DNA from 3 places in the Enterobacter cloacae complex sp. HYC042_NIDB genome. Region 2 is predicted to be linked to each of the others. Evidence: predicted binding sites of a transcription regulator. Region 2 holds the regulator's gene; each other region holds the start of a gene.
The links. The regulator PurR, encoded in region 2, represses purine synthesis genes. The targets are predictions, from matches to a motif close to CANGCAAACGTTTGCNTG.
Positions count from the first base shown of each region.

Region 1 (9,863 bases), 1.4 Mb from region 2:
TTTTCCTGACCCATTACAGCTCACACTCCAGTTCAATCACAGGACGTGGTAAATCCGTCTCGTCCTTATTATGGCGAGCATTTCCACGATATGTCCAACAGTGCCAGAAAAGTATGACAGTTATTTTTTTTGTTGAGGAATTTAGCGGGTTGGGGGAGGGAATATCGGGTAAGCGAAGCGCCACCCGACATAGCAAACTACTCTTCGGTCGCATAACCCTGCGGGGGCAACTTCACGCCGTCCAGCCAGGCTGCGCCGTCGCGCATTTCGAGACGCCCGTCGACAAACCAGCTTACCACCAGCGGGTAAATGGCGTGCTCCTGCGTCTGCACGCGTTCGGTCACGTCGTCTTCGTTGTCGCCGTCAAAGACCGGGACTTTCGCCTGCAGGATCACCGGGCCACCGTCCAGCTCGTCGGTCACGAAATGGACGGAGGTACCGTGCTCCTCGTCACCGTTTTCCAGCACCTGACGATGGGTATGCAGGCCGGGATATTTTGGCAGCAGGGAAGGGTGAATATTCAGCAGTCGACCGGCGTAGTGTTCGACGAAGGCCGGGCTCAGAATACGCATATAGCCCGCCAGCACCACGAGGTCAGGCGCGTAGGCGTCAATCTCCTGCACCAGCTCGCGGTCAAAGGCTTCACGTCCGGCGAACTGGCTGGCTTCCAGCGCGTGAGCGGGAATGTTCGCTTCCCGCGCGCGCTCAAGGCCGAACGCGTCGGCCTTGTTGCTGAAAACTGCCCGAATGGTGCCATTGATTTTCTTCTGTTTGCAGGCGTCTATGATGGCCTGCAAATTGCTTCCGTTGCCGGAAATGAGCACCACGATGTTTTTCATTCAATGACCACACGCTGTTCGGAATCGGAGGCTTTAATCGTACCGATTTTCCACGCGTTTTCACCTTTCTCGGTCAGCAGCTTAACCGCTTTATCCGCTTCGCTTGCCGGCAGGGCGATAACCATGCCCACGCCGCAGTTAAAGGTGCGGTACATTTCGTGAGAGCTGACGTTGCCTGCAGTCTGCAGCCAGTTAAAGACGGCTGGCCACTGCCATGAGGATTCGTCAATTACCGCCTGGGTGTTGTCCGGCAGCACGCGCGGGATGTTTTCCCAGAAGCCGCCGCCGGTCAGGTGAGCAATAGCGTGAACGTCAACGTTCTCGATAAGCTCCAGCACGTTTTTCACGTAGATGCGGGTTGGGGCCAGCAGGTGGTCGGCCAGCGGTTTACCGTCCAGCTCGGTGGTCAGCGGATCGCAGCCGCTTACTTCGAGGATTTTACGCACCAGAGAGTAGCCGTTAGAGTGCGGGCCGCTGGAGGCCAGCGCGATCAGCACATCGCCATCGGCCACTTTGCTGCCGTCGATAATTTCTGATTTTTCTACTACGCCGACGCAGAAGCCCGCGACGTCATAATCTTCGCCGTGGTACATGCCCGGCATTTCAGCGGTTTCACCGCCCACCAGCGCACAGCCGGACTGCAGACAGCCTTCGGCGATACCGTTAATGACGCTGGCTGCGGTATCCACATCCAGTTTGCCGGTCGCGTAGTAATCGAGGAAGAACAGCGGCTCTGCGCCCTGAACCACCAGGTCGTTCACACACATCGCAACCAGATCGATACCGATCGTGTCGTGACGTTTTAAATCCATCGCCAGGCGCAGCTTGGTGCCTACGCCGTCAGTACCCGAGACCAGAACAGGTTCACGATATTTTTGCGGCAGCGCGCACAGTGCGCCGAATCCACCCAGACCACCCATCACTTCCGGGCGGCGGGTTTTCTTCACCACACCTTTGATTCGGTCAACCAGCGCATTACCTGCGTCAATATCAACACCGGCATCTTTGTAGCTGAGAGAAGTTTTGTTGGTCACGGCTTAAATCCCCACGCGATTGCATAGCTAGTAAGAAAAATCGGCGCAATTCTAACAGTCCAGGCAAACGTTTGCGAGCCTATTCTGGACGTGGGGATCTTTTTTTCTGTATAGCCCGTAAATGCAGCCAAACTTGACTCCGTTCACGAAAATGAAACCGGTTTCGGCGATCTGCTTGCAACGAATATCCCCTTTGCACATCATCGAACTGAAACCGGTTTCTGTAATTGTTTTTGCAGAAAATAACGCAGAATGAGGGAAAGCGAATGTCAGGATTCAAAGCAGATTTTCTGTGGGGTGGGGCCGTTGCGGCGCACCAGCTTGAGGGCGGCTGGAAAGAGGGCGGTAAGGGCGTAAGTGTTGCCGATGTCATGACCGCGGGCGCCCACGGCGTGCCGCGTGAAATCACCAACGGCGTGCTGGAGGGGAAAAACTACCCTAACCATGAGGCTATCGATTTCTACCACCGTTATAAAGAAGACATCAAACTCTTTGCCGAGATGGGGTTCAAATGCTTCCGTACCTCCATCGCCTGGACGCGTATCTTCCCGAAAGGCGACGAGCTGGAGCCGAACGAGGCGGGCCTGAAATTCTATGACGATCTGTTCGACGAATGCCTGAAGTATGGCATTGAACCGGTTATCACGCTTTCCCACTTTGAGATGCCGTTCCACCTGGTGACGGAATACGGCGGCTGGCGCAACCGTAAGCTGATCGACTTCTTCGTGCGTTTTGCAAAGGTCGTTTTTGAGCGTTACCAGCACAAGGTGAAGTACTGGATGACCTTTAACGAGATCAACAACCAGGCTAACTTCCACGAAGACTTTGCGCCATTTACCAACTCCGGGCTGAAGTACGCGCCTGGTGAAGACCGCGAGCCGGTGATGTTCCAGGCGGCGCACTACGAACTGGTGGCCAGCGCCCTGGCGGTGAAGGCGGGCCGCGAGATTAACCCGTCGCTGCAGATCGGCTGCATGATTGCCATGTGCCCCATCTACCCGCTGACCTGTGCGCCGGACGACATGATGATGGCGATGAACGCCATGCACCGTCGCTACTGGTTTACCGACGTTCACGTGCGCGGCAAATATCCGCAGCATCTGCTCAACTACTTCGAGCGTCGCGGCTTCGCGCTGGATATCACCGAAGAAGATAAAGCCGCGCTGAAGCAGGGCTGCGTGGATTACATCGGGTTCAGCTACTACATGTCTTTCGCCACCAAAGCGACGGCAGATAACCCGGCGCTGGACTACGACGAGAGCAAGAGCCTGGTCTCCAACCCGTACGTGCAGAAATCCGACTGGGGCTGGCAGATTGATCCGGTCGGGCTGCGCTACTCCCTGAACTGGTTCTGGGATCACTATCAGCTGCCACTGTTTATCGTTGAGAACGGCTTTGGCGCGATCGACGTGCAGGAGAGCGACGGCACGGTGAACGACCAGTACCGCATTGATTACCTTTCCGCACACATCCGCGAGATGAAAAAAGCGGTGGTGGAAGACGGCGTGGATCTAATGGGTTATACCCCGTGGGGCTGTATTGACCTGGTGTCTGCCGGAACGGGCGAAATGAAAAAACGCTACGGCTTTATCTTTGTCGATAAAGATAACGAAGGTAACGGCACCCTGAACCGCAGCAAGAAGAAATCGTTCGACTGGTATAAGCAGGTGATTGCGAGCAACGGCGATAACCTCTAATTGTCGGGTGGCGCTAACGCTTACCCGACCTACAATACACGTAGGCCCGCGTAAGCGCAGCGCCACCGGGCAAGACCCCGCACCCAAGCCGGAGCCCAGCCTCCGGTTTTTTTGTTTTTGATTGATGTACGTCAAGCAAGTTGGGTATGGCGCAATCCGAAAAAAGCGGTATAATCCCGCGATTTTTTTGCGGATGCCACCTCAGAGGAGAAAGAGAATGAAGATTGTGGAAGTGAAACACCCACTCGTTAAACACAAGTTGGGCCTGATGCGTGAGCATGACATCAGCACGAAGCGTTTTCGCGAACTGGCTTCTGAAGTGGGCAGCCTGCTGACCTACGAAGCAACCTCCGATCTGGAAACGGAAAAAGTGACCATCGAAGGCTGGAACGGCCCGGTGCAGGTTGAGCAGATCAAAGGTAAGAAAATTACCGTAGTGCCTATCCTGCGTGCCGGTCTTGGCATGATGGAAGGCGTGCTGGAGCACGTACCGAGCGCGCGCATCAGCGTGGTCGGTATCTACCGTAACGAAGAGACGCTGGAGCCGGTACCTTACTTCCAGAAGCTGGTCTCTAACATCGACGAGCGCATGGCGCTGGTGGTTGACCCAATGCTGGCGACCGGCGGTTCAATGATCGCCACCATCGATCTGCTGAAAAAAGCGGGCTGCAGCAGCATTAAGGTGCTGGTTCTGGTTGCTGCTCCGGAAGGGATCGCGGCGCTGGAAAAAGCGCACCCGGACGTTGAGCTGTACACCGCCTCTATCGACCAGGGGCTGAACGAGCACGGGTACATCATCCCGGGGCTCGGCGATGCCGGCGATAAGATCTTTGGTACGAAATAATCGAATAACGATAAATAAGCCGACTTTGATAGTCGGCTTTTTTTTGAATAAAAACCAACAATACTACACAGAGGAAAACACTATGACGCGCCGTGCTATCGGGGTGAGTGAAAGACCGCCGCTTTTACAGACTATCCCGCTTAGTTTGCAGCACCTGTTCGCTATGTTTGGCGCAACCGTGCTGGTGCCAATCCTGTTTCACATTAACCCGGCTACCGTGCTGCTGTTCAACGGCATCGGTACGCTGCTGTACCTCTTTATCTGTAAAGGCAAAATCCCGGCGTATCTGGGGTCGAGCTTTGCTTTTATCTCGCCGGTGCTGCTGCTGCTGCCCCTTGGGTATGAAGTGGCGCTGGGCGGCTTTATCATGTGCGGCGTGCTGTTCTGCCTGGTCTCCTTCATCGTGAAGAAAGCCGGTACCGGCTGGCTGGACGTGATGTTCCCGCCTGCGGCGATGGGCGCCATCGTTGCCGTTATCGGCCTGGAGCTGGCGGGCGTGGCGGCGAATATGGCCGGCCTGCTGCCTGCGGACGGCCAGTCACCGGACTCCAAAACCATTATCATCTCGCTGGTGACGCTGGGCGTGACGGTATTTGGCTCCGTGCTGTTCCGCGGTTTTATGGCGATTATCCCGATCCTGATCGGCGTGCTGGCGGGCTACGCGCTCTCCTTCGTCATGGGCGTTGTGGATACCACGCCGATTGCCGAGGCGCACTGGTTCGCGCTGCCAACTTTCTACACCCCACGCTTTGAATGGTTCGCCATTTTCACCATTCTGCCTGCCGCGCTGGTGGTAATTGCGGAGCACGTTGGCCACCTGGTGGTGACGGCGAACATCGTGAAGCGCGACCTGATCCGCGACCCGGGTCTGCACCGCTCCATGTTTGCCAACGGTTTCTCCACCATCATCTCCGGTTTCTTCGGCTCCACGCCAAACACCACCTATGGTGAAAACATCGGCGTGATGGCGATTACCCGCGTCTACAGTACCTGGGTTATCGGCGGCGCGGCGATCATCGCCATTCTGCTCTCCTGCGTGGGCAAGCTGGCGGCAGCGATCCAGATTATCCCGGTCCCGGTAATGGGCGGCGTTTCCCTGCTGCTGTACGGCGTGATCGGTGCCTCCGGTATTCGCGTTCTGATTGAATCCAAAGTGGATTACAGCAAGGCGCAAAACCTGATCCTGACCTCGGTGATCCTGATTATCGGCGTGAGCGGCGCGAAGGTGCACATCGGTGCGGCCGAGCTGAAGGGCATGGCGCTGGCGACCATCGTGGGCGTGGGCCTGAGCCTGATTTTCAAGCTGATCTCGGTGATCCGCCCGGAAGAGGTGGTGCTGGACGCTGACGAAAGCGAAAAAGCCCCACACTGATCCATTAACTGGGCGAAGGATCGCCCGGTTCTCTCCTGGCGGGTTCCGTGTTAAACTCATCGCCGATTTTATGTAAGATCTCTGGTTGAGGTATTTCTGAACGGACCGGCACAGCTCTCTCTGCCACTCTATCTCCCTGACGACGAAACTTTTGCGAGTTTCTGGCCGGGTGATAACCCCTCTTTACTGGCTGCACTGCAAAACGTGCTGCGTCAGGATCACAGCGGATACATCTATATCTGGTCACGCGAAGGCGCGGGGCGCAGTCACCTGCTGCATGCGGCCTGTGCCGAGCTTTCGGCGCGCGGCGATGCGGTCGGCTACGTGCCGCTGGATAAACGTACCTGGTTTGTGCCTGAAGTGCTTGAGGGCATGGAACATCTCTCGCTGGTCTGCATCGATAATATCGAATGCGTGGCGGGGGACGAGCCGTGGGAAATGGCGATCTTTAACCTCTACAACCGCATTCTGGAGTCGGGCAAAACCCGGTTGCTGATCACCGGCGATCGTCCGCCGCGCCAGCTTAATCTTGGGCTGCCGGATCTGGCGTCTCGTCTGGACTGGGGGCAAATCTACAAGCTCCAGCCGCTGTCAGATGAAGATAAGCTGCAGGCGTTACAGCTGCGAGCAAAGCAGCGCGGCTTTGAGCTGCCGGAAGACGTGGGCCGTTTCCTGCTCAAGCGTCTGGACCGCGAGATGCGCACCCTGTTTGATACGCTCGATCAGCTCGATCGCGCCTCCATTACCGCCCAGCGCAAGCTGACCATTCCGTTTGTGAAAGATATTCTTAAGCTGTAGTTATGCCGGGTGGCGGCTGCGCCTTACCCGGCCTACATATGGCGTCCGTAGGCCCGGTAAGCGCAGCGCCACCGGGCTAAAGATCCCCCAGCAAGTGCTCCACCAGCAGCGGAATCGGCCTACCCGACGCCACGCTCCTGCCGTTCTCGCGCCACAGCGCCGTGCCGCTGATATCCAGATGCGCCCACGGGATCGTCTGCGGGCAAAAATGGTGCAGCAGCCACGCCGCCGACGCGCTGATTGCCGCGTTGTTTGTCGGGGTGTTGCACAGATCGGCAATCGCGCTGTCGGTCTGCTTTTTCAGCCGCGCGTCCAGCGGCAGAGACCACACTTCGTCGCCGCTCCGCTTACCCGCCTGCGTCAGCGCGGCGCGCAGCGGCTCGTCCTGCGTCATCAGCCCGCTCAGCTCATACCCCAGCGCTTTCACCACCGCACCGGTTAAGGTCGCCATATCAATGATATAGCGTGCCTGCGGATGGCGCTGGCTGGCCCAGGCGATGGCATCCGCCAGCACCAGTCGGCCTTCGGCATCGGTGTTGTTGATTTCAACCGTCATGCCGTTGCAGGCCGTTGCTACCGAGCCGGGCTGCATGGCGTCCGGTCCGATGGCGTTTTCCGCCAGCGCAAGCACGCCCATGATGCGTACGGGCAGCGCCAGCTCTGCTAAGGTCAGCATCAGCCCCAGCACGTTGGCCGCACCGCACATGTCGTATTTCATGGTGTACATGCCTGCGCCTTCCTTCAGCCACAGGCCGCCGGTATCGAAGGTAATGCCTTTACCTACGTAGCAGCGCACCGGGCCGTCAGAAACGCCGTCGTAATGAATAGCCAGCAGACGTGGCGGGCAGGTCGCCCCTTTGCCGACGGCGTTCAGCAGCCCAAGACCCTGCTCAACAATAGCCTTTTCGTTCAGCACCTCGCAGCGCAGGGCAGGGTAGGCGGCACACAGTTTTTGCGCCTCTTCGACCATAAACTGCGGCGTACAGCGATCGGACGGTATATCCGCCAGGCGACGCGCCGCGACCATGCCGTGGGCGATGGCCTGCTGCTGGCGGAAAATTGTTTCCAGCTTCGCCTGCTGCTCCGGCAGGCAGAGGGCGGTGATGTGCTTAATACGAACGCACTCACTGGTTTTTTTCAGCTGTAAATCGCTCAGCCTGTGCGCCTGATTAAAGAGAAAACGCAGCACCTGCGCCAGCACTACCTCGTCGATATTTGTTGCGTCCAGCACGATATCTGCGCTGACGGGAGAGGCAAACAGCGGTCGCAGGGCGGCAAGCAGGCCTTCAGTGAGCGCGTCATGCCAGAGCGCATCCGGCAGCAGGGTGATGCGCGCAAAGGGCGCGCAGCCAAAGCGGGTGTCCGCGATGCCGTCAGAGTCACGCATTTCCGCAACAAGCGCGGTTTGCGGCAACTGCGCACAGGAGACGCGGGCGATTAAATGGCTTCGCGGCTTTGCGTCAGAAAGTGCGGTGATAAACTGATACGCAATCATCATGACTCCTCAATCGGTGCGCGGATCCGCGCGGCGTAGGCCTGCATCCACTCTTCGTCCACGGCGTGATAGTGCGTTTTCTCCCGCAGGCGCTCGGTACGAAAAACGGTGAGGGGCTGACGGGCCGTCGCCACCACAAACGAGAAGGTTTTGATGTTAGTGGCGGCGCCAAATTCGCCCCTGTTGTTCATGCACACCACGGAGAGATCGCCCACGCGACCGAAGCGCGACATCAGCTTGTCTTCCAGCTCGAACACCACGGAGTCTGCCGCCTGCTGCGGCGTCATACCCTGCGCCATGCGACGAACGATTTCGTAGCTCGTGCAGCCTTTCATCAGATCTTCACCGACGCCCGTAGCGGTGGCCGCGCCGGTTTCGCTGTCGCAGTAAAAGCCGGAGCCGATAATCGGCGAATCCCCAATGCGGCCGCGTTTTTTCATAAACAGGCCGCTGGTGGAGGTGGCAACGCTCATCGACCCCTGCTTATCGAGGCCGATAATGCCGACGGTGTCGTGTCCGTCGTACGGGCTTAAGCCTTTATCCAGCGTCTCGCGGCAGCGTTTGCGGTAGTGCTGCATAGCCCGTTCGGTAAGCATGCTTTTGTCGGCAAAGCCCTGACTTAGCGCCCATTCACGCGCGCCCTGGCCGACCAGCAGGCTGTTGTAGCGCTGGCGGCTGAGCGCGTGTGCCACGCGCACCGGGTTGGCGATATCCACCAGGTTCCCCACGGCACCGAACGCCAGCGTGTCGCCGTCCATGAATGCCGCGTCCAGCTCGACTTCGCCGTTTTCGGTCGGCAGCCCGCCGTAGCCGACGGATTTATAAAACGGAAAGTCTTCGACGGCGGCGACGGCATCAACCACCGCCGTAGCGACCGGTTTTCCCGCCGCCAGGGCAGACGCAGATTCCGTTACCCCTTCAAGCGCCATTCGCCAGGTTGCGATAATTCCCCACATGCTTTACTCCTGTTTTGCAAGGGTGGTGTCGGTTTGCGTAACGGTGGCAATTTCCGCCGCGCGGTACTGTTTGTCCACGATACGCATGAAAGGCAGGTACAGCATGGCGCCAATCAGCAGGTTGATTAGCTGCATCACGCTGCCGCTCAGGTGTCCGGTGACGATAAAACCGCTGATCACCGGCGGCAGCGTCCAGGGGATAAACACCCCGGTGGTGACGGCGACCGCGCCAATCTTCATCGCCGCATATTGCACGGTGACCAGCACCAGCGGCACCAGGTTGAACGGAATAAGCATGATCGGGTTCATGATCACCGGTAGGCCAAACAGAATCGGCTCGTTGATGTTAAACACCGACGCCCCGGCGCCGAGACGCGCCACTTCGCGCATGTTTTTACTGCGGGCAAAAATCAGCATCGCAATTACCAGCGACAGCGTAGCACCCGCGCCGCCCATCCAGATCATGTCAAAAAACTGTTCCGTGATAATGTGCGGCGGCGTCGTCCCCGCCTGGATCGCGGCGATGTTGTCGGTCTGATTTTCCATCCACAGCGGACGAATGATGCCGTTAATCATCGAGCCGGAGTTAATGCCCACTGACCAGAGAATGGTGATGCTGAATACCGTCATCAGCGCACCGAAATAGGAGGTGCCGTAGTGGCGCACCGGGGTAGCAACCACTTCATAAATAAACTGGTGGATGGTGTTGTAGTGAGTGTTCTCGAAGACGATGCGGATACCCAGTACCAGAATCATCACCAGCAGGGCGGGGATCAGCGCCGCGAACGACTCCTGCACCGCAGGAGGCACGCCGTCCGGCATTTTAAT
Region 1 covers NZ_CP109650.1:3,625,744-3,635,606, reverse strand. The annotation lists gene ppk1 (polyphosphate kinase 1) at 1-14, opposite strand, end outside; gene purN (phosphoribosylglycinamide formyltransferase) at 198-839, opposite strand; gene purM (phosphoribosylformylglycinamidine cyclo-ligase) at 836-1,873, opposite strand; gene OKF39_RS17385 (6-phospho-beta-glucosidase) at 2,140-3,570, shown strand; gene upp (uracil phosphoribosyltransferase) at 3,788-4,414, shown strand; gene uraA (uracil permease) at 4,497-5,786, shown strand; gene OKF39_RS17370 (DnaA inactivator Hda) at 5,883-6,584, shown strand; gene OKF39_RS17365 (leucyl aminopeptidase family protein) at 6,661-8,079, opposite strand; gene OKF39_RS17360 (glycosylasparaginase) at 8,079-9,035, opposite strand; gene celB (PTS cellobiose transporter subunit IIC) at 9,039-9,863, opposite strand, start outside.
Region 1: the regulator PurR is predicted to act here: its motif matches at 1,934-1,951, upstream of purM (phosphoribosylformylglycinamidine cyclo-ligase).

Region 2 (9,863 bases):
ACCTTTCATATACAGCAGAATCGGGTTTTCAGCGATCTGGCGCTGGATTTTTTCAATAGTGGTGCTCATGTCTTGCTTCCTTTAACTTCTGTTACGGCAATAGTCTGACATTGTAGCGGGTCAGGCTGGCATCGGAAAATAACATTTTAGTCACGTTTATATATTTTACCCCGACTCCACAAAAGTTGCATTGCAAATGGTGTTTACCCCTTCGCCCGTCAGGGTTTTGCTTAGGGAGCGAACAATTGTGCGTCAGAATGATGAATTTTTTTGCACTTGCTAACGAAACACGTTTTTAGATTGAAAAATGCTATTAACTTCTCGGGTTTTTATGGATTAGAATCGACGGGCTTTGTAAATCACACGCGGGTATTATTGATGACCTGCATATATCAGGGGACTGCCCAGTGGCGCGGATAACTAAAATCTCGATCACGCTCTGTGCTTTACTGTTTACATCACTCACGTTAACGCCAGCGGCAAACGCCTCTCAGCAGGCGCGGCAATCTGCTGTACAAAAAAGCCATCTGGTGAAAGCCACAGAACGTAAGAAAAAAACCAGCAACAAGAACGACAAGAAAAAAACCACCGCTCAGACTAAACAAACCGCTTCCAGCAAGACGAAAACAAAATCTTCCCGCACTACCCGCACCGCCAAAAATAAAGCTTCGCAGACCGCCGCTAACCTCGTTACAGAAAAATGCATTACCCGTAAAGGCCATAAAGCAAAATGCACGAAGGTAACAAAGCTGGCGGATGTGCATAAAGTGCGTGTGCAAAAAGCGCAAAAAACCGCGATGAATAAACTGATGGGGCAGATTGGCAAACCTTATCGTTGGGGCGGCAGTTCGCCGCGTACCGGTTTCGACTGCAGCGGCCTCGTCTATTACGCCTATAAAGATCTGGTTAAATTCCGTATTCCACGTACCGCCAATGAGATGTATCACCTGCGCGATGCGTCACCGGTTAACCGGGGTGAGCTGGAAAACGGCGACCTGGTCTTCTTCCGCACGCAGGGTCGCGGTACGGCTGACCACGTGGGCGTCTACGTCGGCAACGGGAAATTCATCCAGTCTCCGCGCAGCGGTCAGGACATTCAGATCACCTCGCTCAGCGAAGATTACTGGGTACGTCACTACGTCGGCGCGCGTCGCGTCATGACGCCAAAAACCATTCGTTAATCCCTGCCCTGCCGCATCTGCGGCAGGGTAAGTTCCTCTTTTGCATACCCTTTCAATTTGCTATCCTGTCCTTGTTGTCTGTAGGGTTATTGGCAACACAAAATACAATAAGGAGAGAAGCAATGTCGTTCGAATTACCTGCACTACCGTATGCAAAAGACGCCCTGGCACCGCACATTTCAGCGGAAACCCTGGAATACCACTACGGCAAGCATCATCAGACGTACGTCACTAACCTGAACAACCTCATCAAGGGCACCGATTTTGAAGGCAAAACGCTGGAAGAGATCGTTCGCAGCTCAGAGGGTGGCGTTTTTAACAACGCGGCTCAGGTGTGGAACCACACTTTCTACTGGCACTGCCTGGCGCCGAATGCCGGTGGCGAACCTGCCGGTGAACTGGCAGCCGCCATCAACGCCGCCTTTGGCAGCTTTGCAGAGTTTAAAGCGAAGTTTACCGATGCCGCCATCAAGAACTTCGGTTCTGGCTGGACGTGGCTGGTAAAAGAGGCGGATGGCAAACTGGCTATCGTGTCCACGTCTAACGCGGGCACCCCGCTGACCACCAGCGCTACGCCGCTGATGACCGTGGACGTGTGGGAACATGCTTACTACATTGATTACCGTAATGCGCGCCCGAACTACCTGGAGCACTTCTGGGCTCTGGTTAACTGGGACTTTGTCGCGAAGAACTTCGCCGCGTAAGAGACACGCAGAAGGGGTAACCCTTCTGCGTTTTTGCTTATTCAGCCGTGCAAACCGCTTCAGGCTGTTTACGGCCGGACATCATCACCAGCAGCAGGCCGAGCGCGGCAATAATCGCCCCCATCACCGGCACAAAACTGTACCCCAGACCGCCTGAAATCACGGCGCCTCCGGCGGCGGCGCCCAGCGCATTGCCGAGATTGAATGCCCCGATATTCACGGAAGACGAGAGACCCGGCGCCTCATGGGCGACACGCATCACGCGCATCTGCAGCGGCGGCACCACGGCAAAGGTGGCAGCGCCCCAGACAACCATCGCAATCGCCGCGCCGAATTCATTCTGCGCCAGCCACGGGATCGCGACCATAATGACAATCAGCAGGGTTAAAAAGCCCTTCAGCGTGCCGTTCACGGAACGGTCAGCAAATTTCCCGCCGAGATAGTTGCCAATCGAGAAGCCGACGCCAATCAGCACCAGCATCGCGGTAACAAAGAGTGGCGTTGCGTGGGTAATGTCGTGTAAGACCGGCGAAATATAGGTGTAGAGGGTAAACATCGCTCCTGCCCCCAGCACGGTGGTCAGCAGCGCGGAGAGTACCTGCGGGCGCATCAGCACCGACAGCTCTCTGCGTACATCAGGGCGTTCACCCGCACTGCCTTTTGGCAGGGAGAAGAATAACGCCACCATCGCGACCACGCCCAGTCCGGCCGTCGCCAGGAAGGACATCCGCCAGCCAATGACCTCGCCCAGCCAGGTTGCCGCAGGAACACCGCCGATGTTAGCGATGGTCAGCCCCATAAACATGGTCGCCACGGCGCTGGCCTGCTTGTGTTTTGGCACCACGCTTGCGGCCACGACTGAGCCCAGACCAAAGAAGGCACCGTGGTTGAGGCTGGTCAGAATGCGCGACAGCATCAGAGTGGTGTAATCCGGCGAAATGGCCGAAAGCACGTTGCCCAGGGTGAAAATCGCCATCAGGAAAATCAGCGCATTGCGACGCGCACGGTGCGAAAGCAGAAGCGTCATCAGCGGCGCTCCCACCATCACGCCGATAGCGTAGGCGCTGATTAACATCCCGGCGGCCGGGATCGAGACGTCCACGCCCCGGGCGATAACGGGCAGTAACCCCATCGGGGAGAATTCAGTGGTGCCAATCCCAAAAGCGCCAATCGCCAGGGCCAGCAGGGGAAAATTGATTTTCATGCGTCAACTCCGGATGCCGTGTCATGTGGTGACACAGAACAAAGAAGCGGAAAGCATGACATCAATCACAAAAAATGAGAAGTTAACAAAATGGCAAAAGATTTTTGCCAGAGAAGTAACAATCGGAGCGTTCGGGAGGGAGAAGGCTCTCCCCCCGCGTAAATCAATGCAGCGCAGCCGTCAGGCCAGCCGCCACAATCAGCGCCAGCACAATAACGGTGGTGAACAGCGAAAACTTCAGATCGGAACTCATCAATTTTTCTCCTTTTAATCCCCCCACGAAAAGTGAGCTTGCTCATTTTTGCACAGTTTACGTCAAAAATCTTCCTGGATTTAAGCTGATAAACACTTTACCTCTTCCCCTTTTCATCAAGATAGGCCAAAATTCCACGCTAAATTTATTAGCGTACCGGCCATTGACCCCCTCCTGACGTCCCGTGTCGTTTTCCCGGCGTGCCGCAATTCAAAATTGCGTGATAAGGGTGAGAGAAGGCAAACGTTTACCTTCAAGTTTTTCAGGAGTTTAGGATATGGTCTGGAGTGACATTTAATGGCAACAATTAAAGACGTAGCAAAACGCGCAAACGTTTCCACTACAACCGTATCACATGTAATTAACAAAACCCGTTTTGTGGCGGAAGAGACGCGCAACGCCGTCTGGGCAGCGATCAAAGAGCTGCACTACTCGCCGAGCGCGGTTGCGCGCAGCCTCAAGGTTAATCACACCAAGTCTATTGGTCTGCTGGCGACCAGCAGCGAAGCGGCCTATTTTGCCGAGATCATTGAAGCGGTAGAAAAAAACTGCTTCCAGAAAGGCTATACCCTGATTCTCGGCAACGCCTGGAACAGCATTGAAAAACAGCGCGCCTACCTGTCGATGATGGCGCAAAAGCGCGTGGACGGCCTGCTGGTAATGTGTTCAGAGTACCCGGAATCCGTGCTGTCGATGCTGGAAGAGTATCGCCATATCCCTATGGTGGTGATGGACTGGGGCGAAGCGCGCGCCGACTTCACCGACTCCGTTATCGATAACGCCTTTGAAGGCGGTTACATGGCGGGCCGTTATCTGATCGAACGCGGCCACCGCGAGATTGGCGTGATCCCGGGTCCGCTGGAACGCAACACCGGCGCGGGCCGCCTGGCCGGTTTTATGAAAGCGATGGAAGAAGCGCTAATCACCGTGCCGGAAAACTGGATCGTGCAGGGCGACTTTGAGCCGGAATCAGGCTACCGCGCGATGCAGCAGATCGTCTCCCAGCCTCACCGTCCAACCGCCGTTTTCTGCGGGGGCGATATCATGGCGATGGGCGCCCTCTGTGCGGCCGACGAGCTGGGTCTGCGCGTACCGCAGGACATCTCCGTGATCGGGTATGACAACGTGCGCAACGCGCGCTTCTTCACGCCAGCGTTAACCACCATTCACCAGCCGAAAGATTCACTGGGTGAAACGGCCTTCAATATGCTGCTGGACAGGATCGTCAACAAGCGTGAAGAGTCACAGTCCATTGAAGTTCACCCTCGCCTCATCGAACGCCGTTCCGTTGCGGATGGCCCGTTCCGCGACTACCGTCGTTAATTTCATTGCGGAGCCAGTCAGTCTGGCTCCCGCAGCCACTCCCGGTTAAGCGTTTCGCTGTCCCCCAGATAGTCCAGCAGCCAGGCCATCGCCGGCGAGACATCATTTTGTTGCCAGGTGAGGCAGCAGGCCGCATCCGGGAACGGATTCTCCAGCGTTAGCTCAACCCACTCACCGGTGTCGATTCGCGGACGTGCAAAATGGGCGGGCACCATGCCTACGCAGAGCCCGGCGCTGAGGCACGTCGCCGACGATCCCCAGTCAGGGGCGACAACCCGCCGCTGGTTGTCCAGCAGCCAGGTAATTCGCTTCGGCAGCGAGCGGGAGGTATCTTCCAGCACCAGCGACGGCCAGCTGCGCAGCGTATCGTCGCTCAGCGGCCCTTCCGTCGCCGCCAGCGGATGATCGCTTGCCACCACGCATTTCCAGCTCAGCATCCCCATATCGCGAAAGGCGTAACGTCCCCCGACCGGGATCGCCTGGGTCGCGCCAATCGCCATCTCTACCCTGCCGTCCGCCAGCGCATCCCAGACGCCGTTAAACACCTCCTGCGAGACCCGCAGTTCTACGTCTGAGAAATGCCGATAAAAATCGACAATCATCTGCCGGGTGCGCTCGGGCTTAACGATGTTATCCACCGCAATGGAAAGGTGGCCCCGCCAGCCGTTCGCGATCTGCTGACACTGCTCGCGGGTGATCTGCATTTTTTTGATAACAGAACGCCCTTCCTTCAAAAACCACGCCCCTGCGGGCGTTAATTCAACATCACGATGCCGCCGTTCAAACAGCGGTACCGCCAACCACTCCTCAAGCTGTCGCACCGTATAGCTGATGGCCGAAGGGACGCGGTGCAACTCCTGCGCCGCTCCGCTAAAGCTGCCGTTACGCGCGACAGCATCGACCACTTCAAGAGAATAATCGGACCACATTTTCTGCCTGCAAAAAATTTGAATGCACCCGCCAAATATTAGCGTTTCACAAGCGGCTTTGCACTCCCTACACTCAGCGCCAACATATACCTGCCTCCTCAGGAGAATAAAACAGTGCAACCCAGGAAAGGTTTTTTAGTCTGGCTCGGCGGCTTAAGCGTGCTGGGCTTTTTGGCCACCGATATGTACCTGCCGGCGTTTGCCGCCATGCAGGAAGATTTGCAAACCCCTGCTGCCGCCATCAGCGCCAGCCTGAGCCTGTTCCTGGCCGGTTTTGCCTTCGCGCAGCTGCTCTGGGGACCGCTTTCGGATCGCTTTGGGCGTAAACCGGTGCTGCTGCTGGGGCTGGCCATTTTTGCCGTGGGCTGCCTGGGGATGCTATGGGTGCGCGATGCCACCTGGCTGCTGGTGCTGCGGTTTGTTCAGGCGGTCGGCGTCTGTGCCGCGGCCGTGACCTGGCAGGCGCTGGTCACCGATTACTATCCGGCGAACCGCACTAACCGTATTTTCGCCACCATCATGCCGCTGGTAGGGCTCTCACCGGCCCTCGCCCCGCTGCTGGGAAGCTGGATCCTCGCGCACTTTGACTGGCAGGCCATCTTTGCCACACTGTTTGCCATCACGCTGGTGCTGATGCTGCCGGCGTTCGCCCTCAAGCCCGCGCATAAAAAAGAGGCGCACGCAGACGCGAAGCCGATTACCTTCACCTCCCTGCTGAGCGCGAAAGCGTATCGCGGCAACGTTCTGATCTATGCCGCCTGCTCGGCGAGCTTCTTCGCGTGGCTGACCGGCTCGCCGTTTATTCTGCACGATATGGGCTATAGCCCGGCGGCCATTGGCCTGAGCTACGTTCCGCAGACCATCGCGTTCCTGGTGGGCGGGTACGGCTGTCGCGCGGCGCTGCAAAAATGGGAAGGCCAGCAGATGTTGCCGTGGCTGCTGGTGCTCTATGCGCTGAGCGTCATCGGCACCTGGGCCGTAGGGTTTATTCCGGGCGCGGGTCTGGCCGAAATATTGATTCCATTCTGCGTGATGGCCATAGCGAACGGGGCGATCTACCCTATCGTTGTGGCGCAGGCGCTGCGTCCGTTCCCGCAGGCGACAGGCCGCGCGGCTGCGCTGCAGAACACCCTGCAGCTGGGGCTGTGCTTCCTGGCAAGCCTGGTGGTCTCCGCGCTGATCGCCACGCCGCTGCTGACGACAACCAGCGTGATGCTGGCTACCGTTGCGCTGGCCGTCATAGGCTATCGCATGCAGGCTTCCGCTCAGGATGAGAGCACGCAGGTAGAAACCTCGCATGCCTAATCGCGCCAGAAACTATGTTAATTTTCAGTGATTAGGTTGCTAAGAATTTTCTATTGAATCACCAAATTTTGAGGCCTATACTAAATTTGGTTCGATTAAATACGATAAATATTATGTGTTAACGGGAGCCGGAGTGCTCCCGTTTTACCATGGAAGGCATTTCGGCAAGGGTTATCTCCCTTCCTCTGTTCTACGTCGGATACTAGCCTCGCGGTATTTACCGTGAGATTTCTCACAAACCAAAAAAGCGTCTACGCTGTTTTAAGGTTCTGATCACAGTAGGGTGATGGAGAAGCTATGAGTTCATCGTGTATAGAAGAAGTCAGCGTTCCGGACGATAACTGGTCCCGGATCGTCAGTGAACTGTTAGGTCGGGCAGGCATCACTATCAACGGATCATCCCCATCGGATCCTCAGGTTAAACATCCCGATTTTTTTAAACGCGTGTTGCGCGAGGGGTCGCTAGGCCTGGGGGAAAGCTATATGGACGGCTGGTGGGAATGCGAACGGCTGGATACTTTTTTCGCCAGCGTGCTGCGTGCTGGTCTGGAAAAACAGCTCCCCCGTAATCTTAAAGACACCCTGCGTGTCGCCTCTGCCCGTCTCTTTAACCTGCAAAGTAAAAAGCGTGCCTGGATCGTCGGCAAAGAGCATTACGATCTCGGCAACGATCTGTTCAGCCGCATGCTGGACCCCTTCATGCAATACTCCTGCGCCTACTGGAAAGAGGCGTCGACGCTTGAAGAGGCTCAGCAGGCCAAGCTGCGCCTGATTAGCGAGAAATTGCAGTTGCAGCCCGGTATGCGCGTGCTGGATATTGGCTGCGGCTGGGGCGGGCTGGCGTATTTTATGGCGAAGCACTACGGCGTCAGCGTGGTCGGCGTCACCATTTCCGCTGAACAGCAAAAAATGGCGCAGGAGCGGTGCCTGGGGCTTGATGTGGATATCCGCCTGCAGGATTACCGGGACCTGAACGAACAGTTTGACCGGGTCGTTTCCGTGGGCATGTTCGAGCACGTCGGGCCGAAAAATTACGACACCTATTTCGAGGTGGTGGACCGTAATCTGAAACCGGACGGTATTTTCCTGCTGCACACCATCGGCTCTAAGCGGACCGACAATAACGTTGACCCGTGGATCAACAAATACATCTTTCCGAATGGCTGTTTACCGTCCGTACGCCAGATTGCCAACGCCAGCGAATCCCATTTCGTGATGGAAGACTGGCATAACTTCGGCGCGGATTACGACACCACGTTAATGGCGTGGCATGCACGTTTTCAGGAAGCCTGGCCTGAAATTGCGGACAACTATTCTGAACGATTCAAGCGGATGTTTAGCTATTATCTGAATGCCTGCGCGGGAGCGTTTCGCGCGCGAGATATTCAGCTCTGGCAGGTTGTTTTTAGCCGTGGGATTGAACACGGCTTGCGGGTCGCACGCTAGAAAAATAACCCCGGCCAGCCGGGGTTATTTTTTATTCTTCTTCTACAGCTTTAATTATTGCGGCTTCTTTTGCGGCCAGCACGCGCTCAACGGTATCTACAACCGCCTGGGTTTGCGGATCGATTTCGATATTCACGCGATGCCCCAGTTTTTTCGAACCCAGCGTGGTGCGCTGCAGCGTCTCGGGAATTAAATGCACGCAAAAACGCGTCGGAGTAACTTCTCCCACCGTCAGACTAATCCCATCAATGCCAATAAACCCTTTATAGAGGATGTATTTCATTAATGACGGGTCCTGCACTTTAAACCAGATTTGACGGTTATTTTCTGATGTGACGATTTTCGCCACTTCGGCGGTGGTCATGATGTGCCCGGACATCAGATGGCCGCCAATCTCGTCGCTGAACTTCGCCGCGCGCTCAACGTTGACGGTGTCCCCCACCACCAGCTCGCCCAGGTTGGTAATACGCAGCGTCTCTTTCATTAAATCAAAGCTAATCTGGTTGCCATTAATTTCGGTGACGGTCAGGCAGCAGCCGTTATGGGCAACCGAGGCGCCGGTTTCGATGCCGTCGAGCATATATTCCGGCAGCTCTACAACATGAGTACGAAAATTAGGTTTTTCATCAATGGACACCACTTTGGCGGTGCCCTGCACAATACCAGTAAACATGCTTACAACTCCTGTTTTTTCCGGACGGTGGTGACACCGTTTAATCCCACCACAATAACAGTTGGAAAAACAGGTTGCCAGCGGAGCGCATTTTCTGGCGATTTTTTCACTAGATAAATAGCTAAAGCCCGCTACAATAGCTGGCACCCCCCTGCATTTTCTTCTTGCTGCCCGTTTCGGCGGCTTTTTTAGTCTCTCATATAACTACAAAATAAAGGTGTTCACGTGCAGAAGTACATGAATGAAGCGCGCCAGCTATTGGCACTGGCTATACCAGTGATCGTCGCGCAGGTGGCCCAGACCGCAATGGGATTTGTGGATACGGTAATGGCGGGTGGCTACAGCGCCACCGATATGGCGGCCGTTGCTATCGGCACGTCAATCTGGCTGCCGGCCATCCTGTTCGGCCACGGTCTGCTGCTCGCCCTCACCCCGGTTATCGCTCAGCTTAATGGCTCGGGTCGTCGCGAGCGTATTGCCCATCAGGTCCGTCAGGGTTTCTGGCTGGCAGGGTTTGTCTCCGTGCTGATTATGGTCGTGCTCTGGAACGCGGGTCATATCATCCGCGCCATGCATAATATTGACCCGGCGCTGGCAGACAAAGCCGTGGGCTATCTGCGCGCCCTGCTCTGGGGTGCGCCCGGCTACCTCTTTTTCCAGGTCGCCCGTAACCAGTGTGAAGGGCTGGCGAAAACCAAGCCCGGCATGGTGATGGGTTTTATCGGCCTGCTGGTGAATATTCCGGTGAACTACATCTTTATCTACGGCCATTTCGGCATGCCGGAGCTGGGCGGCGTCGGCTGTGGCGTGGCGACGGCTGCGGTTTACTGGGTAATGTTCTTCAG
Region 2 covers NZ_CP109650.1:2,222,888-2,232,750, reverse strand. The annotation lists gene grxD (monothiol glutaredoxin 4) at 1-69, opposite strand, end outside; gene OKF39_RS10720 (C40 family peptidase) at 408-1,181, shown strand; gene sodB (superoxide dismutase [Fe]) at 1,304-1,885, shown strand; gene OKF39_RS10710 (MFS transporter) at 1,923-3,089, opposite strand; gene cydH (cytochrome bd-I oxidase subunit CydH) at 3,253-3,342, opposite strand; gene purR (HTH-type transcriptional repressor PurR) at 3,640-4,665, shown strand; gene punR (DNA-binding transcriptional activator PunR) at 4,683-5,594, opposite strand; gene punC (purine nucleoside transporter PunC) at 5,709-6,899, shown strand; gene cfa (cyclopropane fatty acyl phospholipid synthase) at 7,197-8,345, shown strand; gene OKF39_RS10680 (riboflavin synthase) at 8,377-9,018, opposite strand; gene mdtK (MdtK family multidrug efflux MATE transporter) at 9,244-9,863, shown strand, end outside.

Region 3 (9,863 bases), 350 kb from region 2:
GGCCGCGGTGCAGCCCTGGCGCACGGTCGGTTGCCAGCATTGCGGCCTCAATCAGCAGCGTACCGGAGCCACACATTGGGTCAAGCAGCGGCGTGCCCGGCTGCCAGCCGGAGCGCATCACGATGGCGGCGGCCAGGGTTTCTTTGATTGGTGCCATACCGGTGCGATCGCGGTAGCCGCGCAGGTGCAGACCCGCGCCGCTCAGATCGAGGGAGATGCTCGCCGTGTCGCCGTTCAGCCAGACGTTGATACGCAGGTCCGGGTTTTCGCGATCGACGTTCGGACGTTCCTTATTTTTACGCGTGAAGCAGTCCACAATGGCGTCTTTTACGCGCAGGGCGCCGTACTGGCTGTTGCGGATCTCGTCGTTCACGCCGTTGAAATGCACCGCGAAGGTGGCGTTAGGCGTGAAGATCTCTGTCCAGTCGATCATCTGTACGCCGGTGTAGAGATCCAGGTCGCTATAGACCTTGCATTCCTTCATCGGCAGCATGATGCGCGACGCCAGACGGCTCCACATCAGGCTCTGGTAAATAAGCCGCGTGTCGCCCTCAAAATGGACACCACCCTGAACCACCTGGCACTCTTGCGCGCCCAGGGCTTCCAGTTCAGTTTTTAACAGCTCTTCCAGCCCACGGGCCGTACTGGCAAACAGAGAATTCATATCGTCACTTTTACTCTTAGAAAATTGTCGCGCATTATAGCTAATATGGCGTGTATGTCATAAAGTTGAAGGCTTATTTTCATTCGAGGGAGTGTGCAGTGGCGACGTTATCCAGGCTTTTTATTCATCCGGTGAAATCCATGCGCGGCATCGGTGTCACTCACGCGCTGGCAGACATGAGCGGGTTCGCCTTCGATCGTATTTTTATGGTCACCGAGCCTGACGGTACGTTTATCACCGCACGCCAGTTCCCTCAGATGGTTCGTTTTACCCCTTCCCCGCTTCATGACGGTTTGCATCTGACCGCGCCGGACGGTTCCAGCGCGGTGATTCGCTTTGCGGATTTTGCGGCTGTCGACGCGCCAACGGAAGTATGGGGCAACCATTTCACCGCGCGCATCGCCCCGGATGAAATTAACCGCTGGCTGAGCGGCTTCTTCTCCCGCGACGTGCAGCTGCGGTGGGTTGGGCCGGAACTGACGCGTCGCGTAAAGCGCCACGATGCCGTTCCCCTCTCCTTCGCGGATGGCTTCCCGTTCCTGCTCACCAACGAAGCGTCTCTGCGTGATTTACAGAATCGCTGTAAAGCCAGCGTACAGATGGAACAGTTCCGCCCAAATCTGGTCGTGACCGGAGCGGACGCCTGGGATGAAGATACCTGGAAAGTCATCCGCATCGGCAGCGTCATCTTTGATGTCGTCAAACCCTGCAGCCGCTGCATTTTCACCACGGTAAGCCCTGAGAAAGGCCAGAAGCATCCTTCCGGCGAGCCGCTGAAAACGCTGCAATCGTTCCGTACCGCGAAGGACATCGGCGATGTCGATTTCGGCCAGAACCTGATCCCGCGATCCAGCGGCGCAATCCGCGTAGGCGATGAGGTTGAAATTCTCGCCCGCGGGCCGGCGCGAGTGTACGGCTCAGGCCAGGAAGAAGAAATGGTCGAGGTTGAGACGAATGTCGCCACTGCGGTGGATATTCACTGGCAGGGCAAGGTTATTCGTGGCAACAATCAGCAGGTTTTACTGGAGCAACTGGAGCAAGCCGGTATTCGCGTACCGTATTCCTGCCGCGCGGGAATTTGCGGATGCTGCCGCATCAAGCTGCTGGAGGGAGAAGTGAGTGCGCTGAAAAAATCTGCAATTGGAAATGACGGCACAATCCTGTGCTGTAGCTGCGTACCGAAAACGTCGGTACAACTGGAAGCTTAAACCGCTTGTTCGAGGCTGAAGGCATCGACGCGCAGCTGTGGCTTCAGCCTGTCATTCATGACTTTGATCGCATCACCTAACTGCATTACGCGCCCGGCAATCGTCACGCCGGGCTGCGCCAGCAGACAGAGTGCGGCATTTTCGCCCGGCTCAACCACTAACAGGCTCACCTCTTCGGCGGTATCGCTCAGGTTAACGCTGGCCGCATCGCCCGTTGCTGGCGTCCATTCCATGCCGTGAGGCAGGAAATGCCAGCTTTTCGGCATTTGCGGTTTCAGGAAACGGATAGCCACCAGCGCATTTAATACCAGTTCGGCACGCTGCTCTTTAGAGAGCATCAGGTCGCGGCATTTTTCTTCAAAGGAGAAATAAAGCGCCGCATCGTCAACGCAAAAGCCCGATGGAGAAAACGCGTCCGGGGTTAACATTCGGCGGGCAAAACGAGAACGAAACAACATGCCATTGGCTAAATCGAGCATCATACGGTCATGCTCGTCGCAAAAATACCAGCGCCAGTTATCGTCAGGTTTAATTCGCATGTGTCTCTCCCGTCCCCAAACGTCCTGTACTAAAAATGTCCTGTTCGCCGCTTCGTTTATAACACTAGTAATAAAAGACGATAATGTCTAAATAAGCAACAGTGACGGAATATAAAACAACCAGGGCTGGAAATAAAGCCCTGGTTGTCTGATTAAGAAAAAAGATTAGATATGCGTAACGATTTCTTTAATCAAAGGCGGGCCTTTAAAAATAAAGCCGGAATAGATTTGCACCAGTGACGCACCGGCCGCCATCTTCTCGCGCGCAGCAATCACCGAGTCGATACCGCCGACGCCAATAATCGGTAAACGGCCTTTTAATTCCGCAGACAGCGCGCGAATAATTTCGGTGCTTTTTAATTGTACCGGACGGCCACTTAACCCACCCGCTTCGTCACAGTTTTTCATTCCCTGAACGAGCGAACGATCGAGCGTGGTATTCGTTGCAATCACCCCGTCAATATTATGGCGAACCAAACTGTCGGCAACCTGGATCAATTCTTCGACAGAAAGATCCGGCGCGATCTTCACCGCGACCGGAACATATTTATGGTGGATCGCCTGGAGTTCATTTTGTTTATTTTTAATGGCACTCAGAAGATCGTCCAGCGCTTCGCCATATTGTAAGGAGCGCAGCCCCGGGGTATTGGGCGAGGAAATATTCACCGCGATATACCCGGCATAGGCGTAGACTTTTTCCATACAAATCAGGTAGTCATCTTTACCCTGCTCAACCGGCGTATCTTTATTTTTGCCAATATTGATGCCTAACACCCCATCAAAATGGGCTTTCTTCACGTTCTCTACCAGATGATCAACGCCGAGGTTATTAAAGCCCATGCGGTTGATCAACCCTTCGGCTTCGACCAGGCGGAACAGGCGCGGCTTGTCATTTCCCGGCTGCGGGCGCGGCGTGACGGTACCAATTTCGATGGAGCCAAAGCCCATCGCGCCCAGGGCATCAATGCACTCGCCATTTTTGTCCAGACCGGCCGCCAGACCCAGCGGATTTTTAAAGGTCAGCCCCATGCACTGCACAGGCTTTTCCGGCACGTTTTGACGCACCAGTGCCGCCAGAGGCGTTCCTGTAATACGACGTAATTGCTGGAATGTAAATTCATGAGCGCGCTCGGGGTCGAGCTGGAAAAGGGCTTTACGAACGAAGGGGTAGTACATGAACTCTCCTGGATTCCCGGTGTGCAAACCGGGAGGGGATTATGGGCGATCCCGTCACGAAAGGGAATTGACCTGTGGCAAAAAAATCGGCGTAAAACGCAATCGTTTACCTCCCACTCTCTTTCTTATGCAGTTTTTCGCAGTTTAATTGCGGATAAATCATTTAGTGGAATAACCGCGCGGTGTCACACTCCTGAAAATTGTTATGAATGTTAGACAAAAGCAAACAATTAGTTATAAGGAGGAAGTATGCGCGTTATTACCCTGGCCGGAAGTCCACGATTCCCTTCGCGTTCCAGCGCCCTGCTGGAATATGCCCGCGACAAGCTCAATGCCCTGGACGTGGAAGTGTGCCACTGGAATCTGCATAACTTCGAACCTGAAGATTTGCTGTATGCCCGCTTCGACAGCCCCGCGCTGAAAACCCTCACTGAGCAGCTCAAGGAAGCGGACGGCCTCATCGTTGCGACCCCGATTTATAAAGCCTCTTTTTCGGGCGCGCTGAAAACGCTGCTCGATCTTCTCCCCGAGCGCGCACTGGACGGCAAAGTAGTTCTGCCGCTGGCAACGGGCGGCACGGTGGCCCATTTACTGGCGGTAGATTACGCCCTGAAGCCGGTGCTGTACGCCCTGAAGGCGCAGGAGATCCTTCACGGCGTTTTCGCGGATGATTCGCAGGTCATTGACTACCAGCATAAGCCGCACTTCACGCCGAATCTGCAAACGCGCCTTGATGCCTCGCTGGAAACTTTCTGGCACGCGCTGCATCGCCGGGATATCCAGGTTCCTTCTTTTAATCCGCCGCAGGGAGTCGCACATGTTTAAAACCTTAACCCGCCTCGGACTGGCTGGCCTGATGGCGTTTACCGCGCTGGCACATGCCGCAGAAACCGCACCGGACAGTTTACGGATTGGCTACCAAAAAGGCAGCGTCAGTATGGTGCTGGCAAAAAGCCACCAGCTGCTGGAAAAACGCTTCCCGGACACCAAATTCTCATGGGTGGAGTTCCCGGCAGGGCCGCAGATGCTTGAAGCCCTGAACGTCGGCAGTATCGATCTGGGCAGTACGGGCGACATCCCGCCTATTTTCGCTCAGGCTGCCGGGGCAGACCTGGTATACGTCGGTGTAGAACCCGCTAAGCCGAAAGCCGAAGTCATCCTAGTACCTGAAAACAGTGACATTAAAAGCGTCTCCGACCTTAAAGGGCGTAAGGTCGCTTTCCAGAAAGGTTCCAGCTCGCACAACCTGTTGCTGCGCGCCTTACAGGAAGCCGGGCTCAAGTTCACCGACATTCAGCCCGTTTACCTGACGCCCGCCGACGCGCGCGCCGCGTTCCAGCAGAAGAACGTTGATGCCTGGGCTATCTGGGATCCTTACTACTCCGCGGCATTACTGCAGGGTGGCGTACGGGTGCTGAAAGACGGTACCACGCTGAAGCAAACCGGTTCGTTCTACCTCGCCTCACGCCCTTACGCCGAAAAAAACGGCGCGTTTATTCAGGGCGTACTGGATACCTTTACGCAGGCAGATGCCCTGACCCAGAGCCAGCGTCAGGCGAGCATCACCCTGCTGGCAAAAACCATGGGCTTACCTGAGCCGGTGATCGCGAGCTACCTCAGTCACCGTCCGCCCACCACCATTACGCCTGTCGACGCACACGTCGCCGCGCTTCAGCAACAGACTGCTGACCTCTTCTATCAAAACCGCCTGGTACCAAAACAGGTCGATATTCGCGAACGCATCTGGCAGCCCGCTGGCAAAGAAGGAGCTAAATCATGAGTCTGAATCTTTTCTGGTTTTTACCCACCCACGGTGATGGACACTATCTTGGTACAGAAGAGGGCTCGCGCCCGGTTGACCATGGCTATCTTCAGCAGATTGCCCAGGCAGCGGACCGAATCGGTTTTACCGGCGTGCTGATCCCGACCGGACGCTCGTGCGAGGATGCCTGGCTGGTGGCCGCGTCGATGATCCCGGTCACCCAGCGCCTTAAATTCCTGGTTGCATTGCGCCCGAGCGTCGTTTCACCCACCGTGGCGGCGCGTCAGGCAGCAACGCTGGACAGGCTCTCCAACGGCCGCGCTCTGTTTAACCTGGTGACGGGCAGCGATCCGCAGGAGCTGGCGGGTGACGGCGTGTTCCTCGACCATACCGAGCGCTATGAAGCCTCCGCCGAATTTACCCGCGTCTGGCGACGCCTGCTGGAAGGCGAAACCGTCACCTTTGAAGGTAAGCATATTCACGTTCGCGACGCAAAGCTCTACTTCCCGCCGGTGCAGCAGCCGCGCCCTCCGCTCTATTTTGGCGGATCGTCGGATGTGGCCCAGGATCTGGCCGCCGAGCAGGTCGATCTCTATCTGACCTGGGGCGAGCCGCCCGAGCTGGTGAAAGAGAAAATTGCCCAGGTCCGCGCCAAAGCCGCCGCCCATGGCCGCAAAGTGCGCTTCGGGATTCGCCTGCACGTGATTGTGCGCGAAACCAATGAAGAAGCCTGGCAGGCGGCAGACCGTCTGATCTCCCATCTGGACGATGAGACCATTGCGAAGGCGCAGGCTGCGTTTGCCAAAACCGACTCCGTCGGGCAGCACCGCATGGCCTCTCTGCACAACGGCAAGCGCGAGAATCTGGAAATCAGCCCGAACCTGTGGGCGGGCGTGGGTCTGGTACGCGGCGGCGCGGGCACGGCGCTGGTCGGCGACGGGCCAACCGTGGCTGCACGTATTAATGAATACGCTGACCTGGGCATCGACAGCTTTATTCTCTCCGGCTATCCGCACCTGGAAGAGGCCTACAGGGTGGGCGAGCTGTTATTCCCGCATCTGGATGTCGCCGTTCCGGAAATTCCGCAGCCGCAGCGGCTCCAGCTGCAGGGCGAAGCCGTGGCAAACGAGTTTATTCCGCGCAAAGCCGCACAGAGCTAAGGAGTGACCATGTCTGCCACCTCACAAAAATGGCTGCTGCGCGCCGCCCCGTGGTTTTTGCCCGTCGGCATCGTGGCGCTCTGGCAGCTCGCGTCGACCACCGGCTGGCTGTCGAGCCGCATTTTGCCCTCTCCGGAGGGCGTTATCGAAGCGTTCTGGTCGCTGAGCGTCAGCGGAGAGCTGTGGCAACATCTGGCGATCAGCTCCTGGCGCGCGGTGATTGGGTTTTCCATCGGCGGCAGCATCGGTCTGGTGCTGGGTCTGATCAGCGGCCTTTCACGCTGGGGGGAAAGGCTGCTGGATACCTCCATCCAGATGCTGCGCAACGTGCCGCATCTGGCGCTGATCCCGCTGGTCATTTTGTGGTTTGGGATCGATGAGAGCGCCAAAATCTTCCTCGTGGCGCTGGGCACGCTGTTCCCGATATACATCAACACCTGGCACGGCATCCGCAATATCGATCGCGGTCTGGTGGAGATGGCGCGCAGCTACGGCTTATCGGGTTTTTCCCTCTTTGCTCACGTGATTCTGCCGGGCGCCCTGCCCTCCATTATGGTCGGGGTGCGCTTTGCGCTCGGCCTGATGTGGCTGACGCTGATTGTGGCGGAAACCATCTCAGCCAACTCCGGTATTGGCTACCTGGCGATGAACGCCCGCGAATTCCTGCAAACGGACGTGGTGGTGGTCGCCATCATTCTGTATGCACTGCTCGGCAAACTCGCCGACGTCAGCGCACAGTGGCTGGAGCGCAGCTGGCTGCGCTGGAACCCGGCCTATACCCTTCAGGAGGCGAAAGCATGAATACCGCACGACTAAATCAGGGCATGCCGCTGCTGCTGAACGGCGTAACCAAACGCTACGGCGAAAACACTATCCTTAACGGGCTGGATCTGCACATTCCCGCCGGCCAGTTTGTGGCTGTAGTCGGGCGCAGCGGCGGCGGAAAAAGCACACTCCTGCGTCTTTTAGCCGGGCTGGAGGCCCCCAACGGTGGAGAGATTCTGGCAGGAACCACGCCGCTGGCCAATATTCAGGACGATACGCGCATGATGTTTCAGGACGCGCGCCTGCTGCCGTGGAAAACGGTGATTGATAACGTCGGGCTGGGGCTCAAAGGCAGCTGGCGGGATGAAGCCCGTCAGGCGCTGGCCGCCGTCGGGCTGGAAAACCGTGCAGGTGAATGGCCTGCGGCGCTGTCGGGCGGCCAGAAGCAGCGCGTGGCGCTGGCGCGAGCGTTGATTCACCGTCCCGGCCTGCTGCTGCTTGATGAGCCGCTCGGCGCTCTTGATGCCCTGACGCGGATAGAAATGCAGGATCTGATTGAATCCCTCTGGCAGGCGCACGGCTTTACGGTACTGCTGGTGACGCATGACGTCAGCGAAGCCGTGGCGATGGCGGACCGGGTATTGCTTATAGAAAACGGGAAAATCGGTTTGGATCTGACGGTGGACATCCCGCGCCCTCGTCGCGTGGGCTCGGCGAGACTGGCGGAGCTGGAGGCGGAAGTGCTGGATCGAGTGATGAAGCGCGGGGGTACCGAGTTAGAACGGGCTAAGGCTAATGCCTGATGCCCTCACCCCGGCCCTCTCCCACAGGGAGAGGGAGGGTTAAGCTTTCTATCAGGCCAGCGCCTTAGCAATCTTCTCGTACAGATCGCCAGACAGATTTTCCAGCCCTTTCAGTTGCTCAAGCGCGGCGCGCATCTTCGCCTGACGCTGCGCATCATAGCGTTTCAGGCGGATCAGCGGCTCAATCAGACGTGATGCAACCTGCGGGTTACGGCTGTTCAGCTCGGTCAGCATTTCCACCATAAACTGGTAACCGCTGCCGTCTTCGGCGTGGAACGCGGCCGGGTTACTGCTGGCAAATGCGCCAATCAGCGAGCGAACGCGGTTCGGGTTGCTCATGGTGAACGAACGGTGCTTAAGCAGGCTGCGAACCTTGCTAAGCGCATCGGCCGCCGGGCTGGTCGCCTGCAGAATAAACCACTTGTCCATCACCAGACCATCCTGGTGCCACTTGTCGTCATACTCCTGCATCAGCGCATCGCGGCACGGCAGTTCAGCGGCAACGCTTGCTGCCAGGGCCGCGAGCGCATCAGTCATGTTATCCGCTTCGTGATACTGCTTGCTCACCAGCATGTTCGCCAGTTCGGCCTCACCAAACGCAAGATAGCGCAGGCAGGTATTACGCAGGGTACGCTTGCCGATATCCGCGTGCTCCACGCGATACGCGTCAAGCTTGTTAGCGTTGTAGAGCGCCAGGAATTCATCCGCCAGTTCGGTCGCCAGCGTGCGGGTCAGCGCTTCGCGCACCGCCACGATGGCAATCGGGTCGATGATGTCGAACAGCTCCACAATTTCAGTCGCGGACGGCAGCGTCAGAATTTCAGCCGCCAGCGCCGGGTCAATCTTCTCGTCCAGCAGGATAGCGCGGAACGCGTCTGCCACATGCACCGGCAGCGTCAGCGGCTGGCCCTGCTGGTAGCGGTTCACGTTAAGCTTGATGTAGGTTGCCAGCAGGCTCTGCGCCGCGTCCCAGCGGGAGAAATCGTTGCGGGCGTGACGCATCAGGAACGTCAGCTGCTGGTCGCTCCACTTGTACTCCAGCTTCACCGGCGCGGAGAACTCGCACAGCAGCGCAGGCACCGGCTGGAAGTAGACGTTATCGAAGATAAAGGTCTGCTCTGCCTGGGTCACGTTCAGCACGTGGTGCACCGGGTGGCCGCCCTTCTGCAGCGGGATGACGTTGCCTTCGTTGTCGTACAGCTCAATGCTGAACGGAATGTGCAGCGGATATTTTTCTTCCTGCTCGGCGGTTGGCGGCGTGCGCTGGCTGATGGTCAGAGTGTACTGCTCGGTTTCCGGGTTGTAGTCGTCCTTAACGGTGACAATCGGGGTTCCGGCCTGGCTGTACCAGCGGCGGAAGTGAGAAAGATCAACGTTGGACGCGTCTTCCATCGCCTGCACGAAGTCGTCGCAGGTAGCCGCGCTGCCGTCGTGACGTTCGAAGTAAAGCTGCATCCCTTTCTGGAAATTCTCTTCACCCAGCAGGGTGTGGATCATGCGGATAATTTCAGCGCCCTTCTCGTACACCGTCAGGGTGTAAAAGTTATTCATCTCAATGACTTTATCCGGACGGATCGGGTGCGCCATTGGGCTGGCATCTTCCGCAAACTGCAGGCCGCGCATGGTGCGCACGTTGTTGATGCGGTTGACCGCCCGCGAGCCCAGATCGGAGCTGAACTCCTGATCGCGGAAGACGGTCAGCCCCTCTTTCAGGCTCAGCTGGAACCAGTCGCGGCAGGTGACGCGGTTACCGGTCCAGTTATGGAAATACTCGTGGCCGATAACG
Region 3 covers NZ_CP109650.1:1,871,079-1,880,941, reverse strand. The annotation lists gene rlmKL (bifunctional 23S rRNA (guanine(2069)-N(7))-methyltransferase RlmK/23S rRNA (guanine(2445)-N(2))-methyltransferase RlmL) at 1-664, opposite strand, end outside; gene OKF39_RS08875 (YcbX family protein) at 763-1,872, shown strand; gene zapC (cell division protein ZapC) at 1,869-2,411, opposite strand; gene pyrD (quinone-dependent dihydroorotate dehydrogenase) at 2,577-3,587, opposite strand; gene ssuE (NADPH-dependent FMN reductase) at 3,837-4,412, shown strand; gene OKF39_RS08855 (sulfonate ABC transporter substrate-binding protein) at 4,405-5,367, shown strand; gene ssuD (FMNH2-dependent alkanesulfonate monooxygenase) at 5,364-6,509, shown strand; gene ssuC (aliphatic sulfonate ABC transporter permease SsuC) at 6,519-7,310, shown strand; gene ssuB (aliphatic sulfonates ABC transporter ATP-binding protein) at 7,307-8,077, shown strand; gene pepN (aminopeptidase N) at 8,129-9,863, opposite strand, start outside.
Region 3: the regulator PurR is predicted to act here: its motif matches at 3,683-3,700, upstream of pyrD (quinone-dependent dihydroorotate dehydrogenase).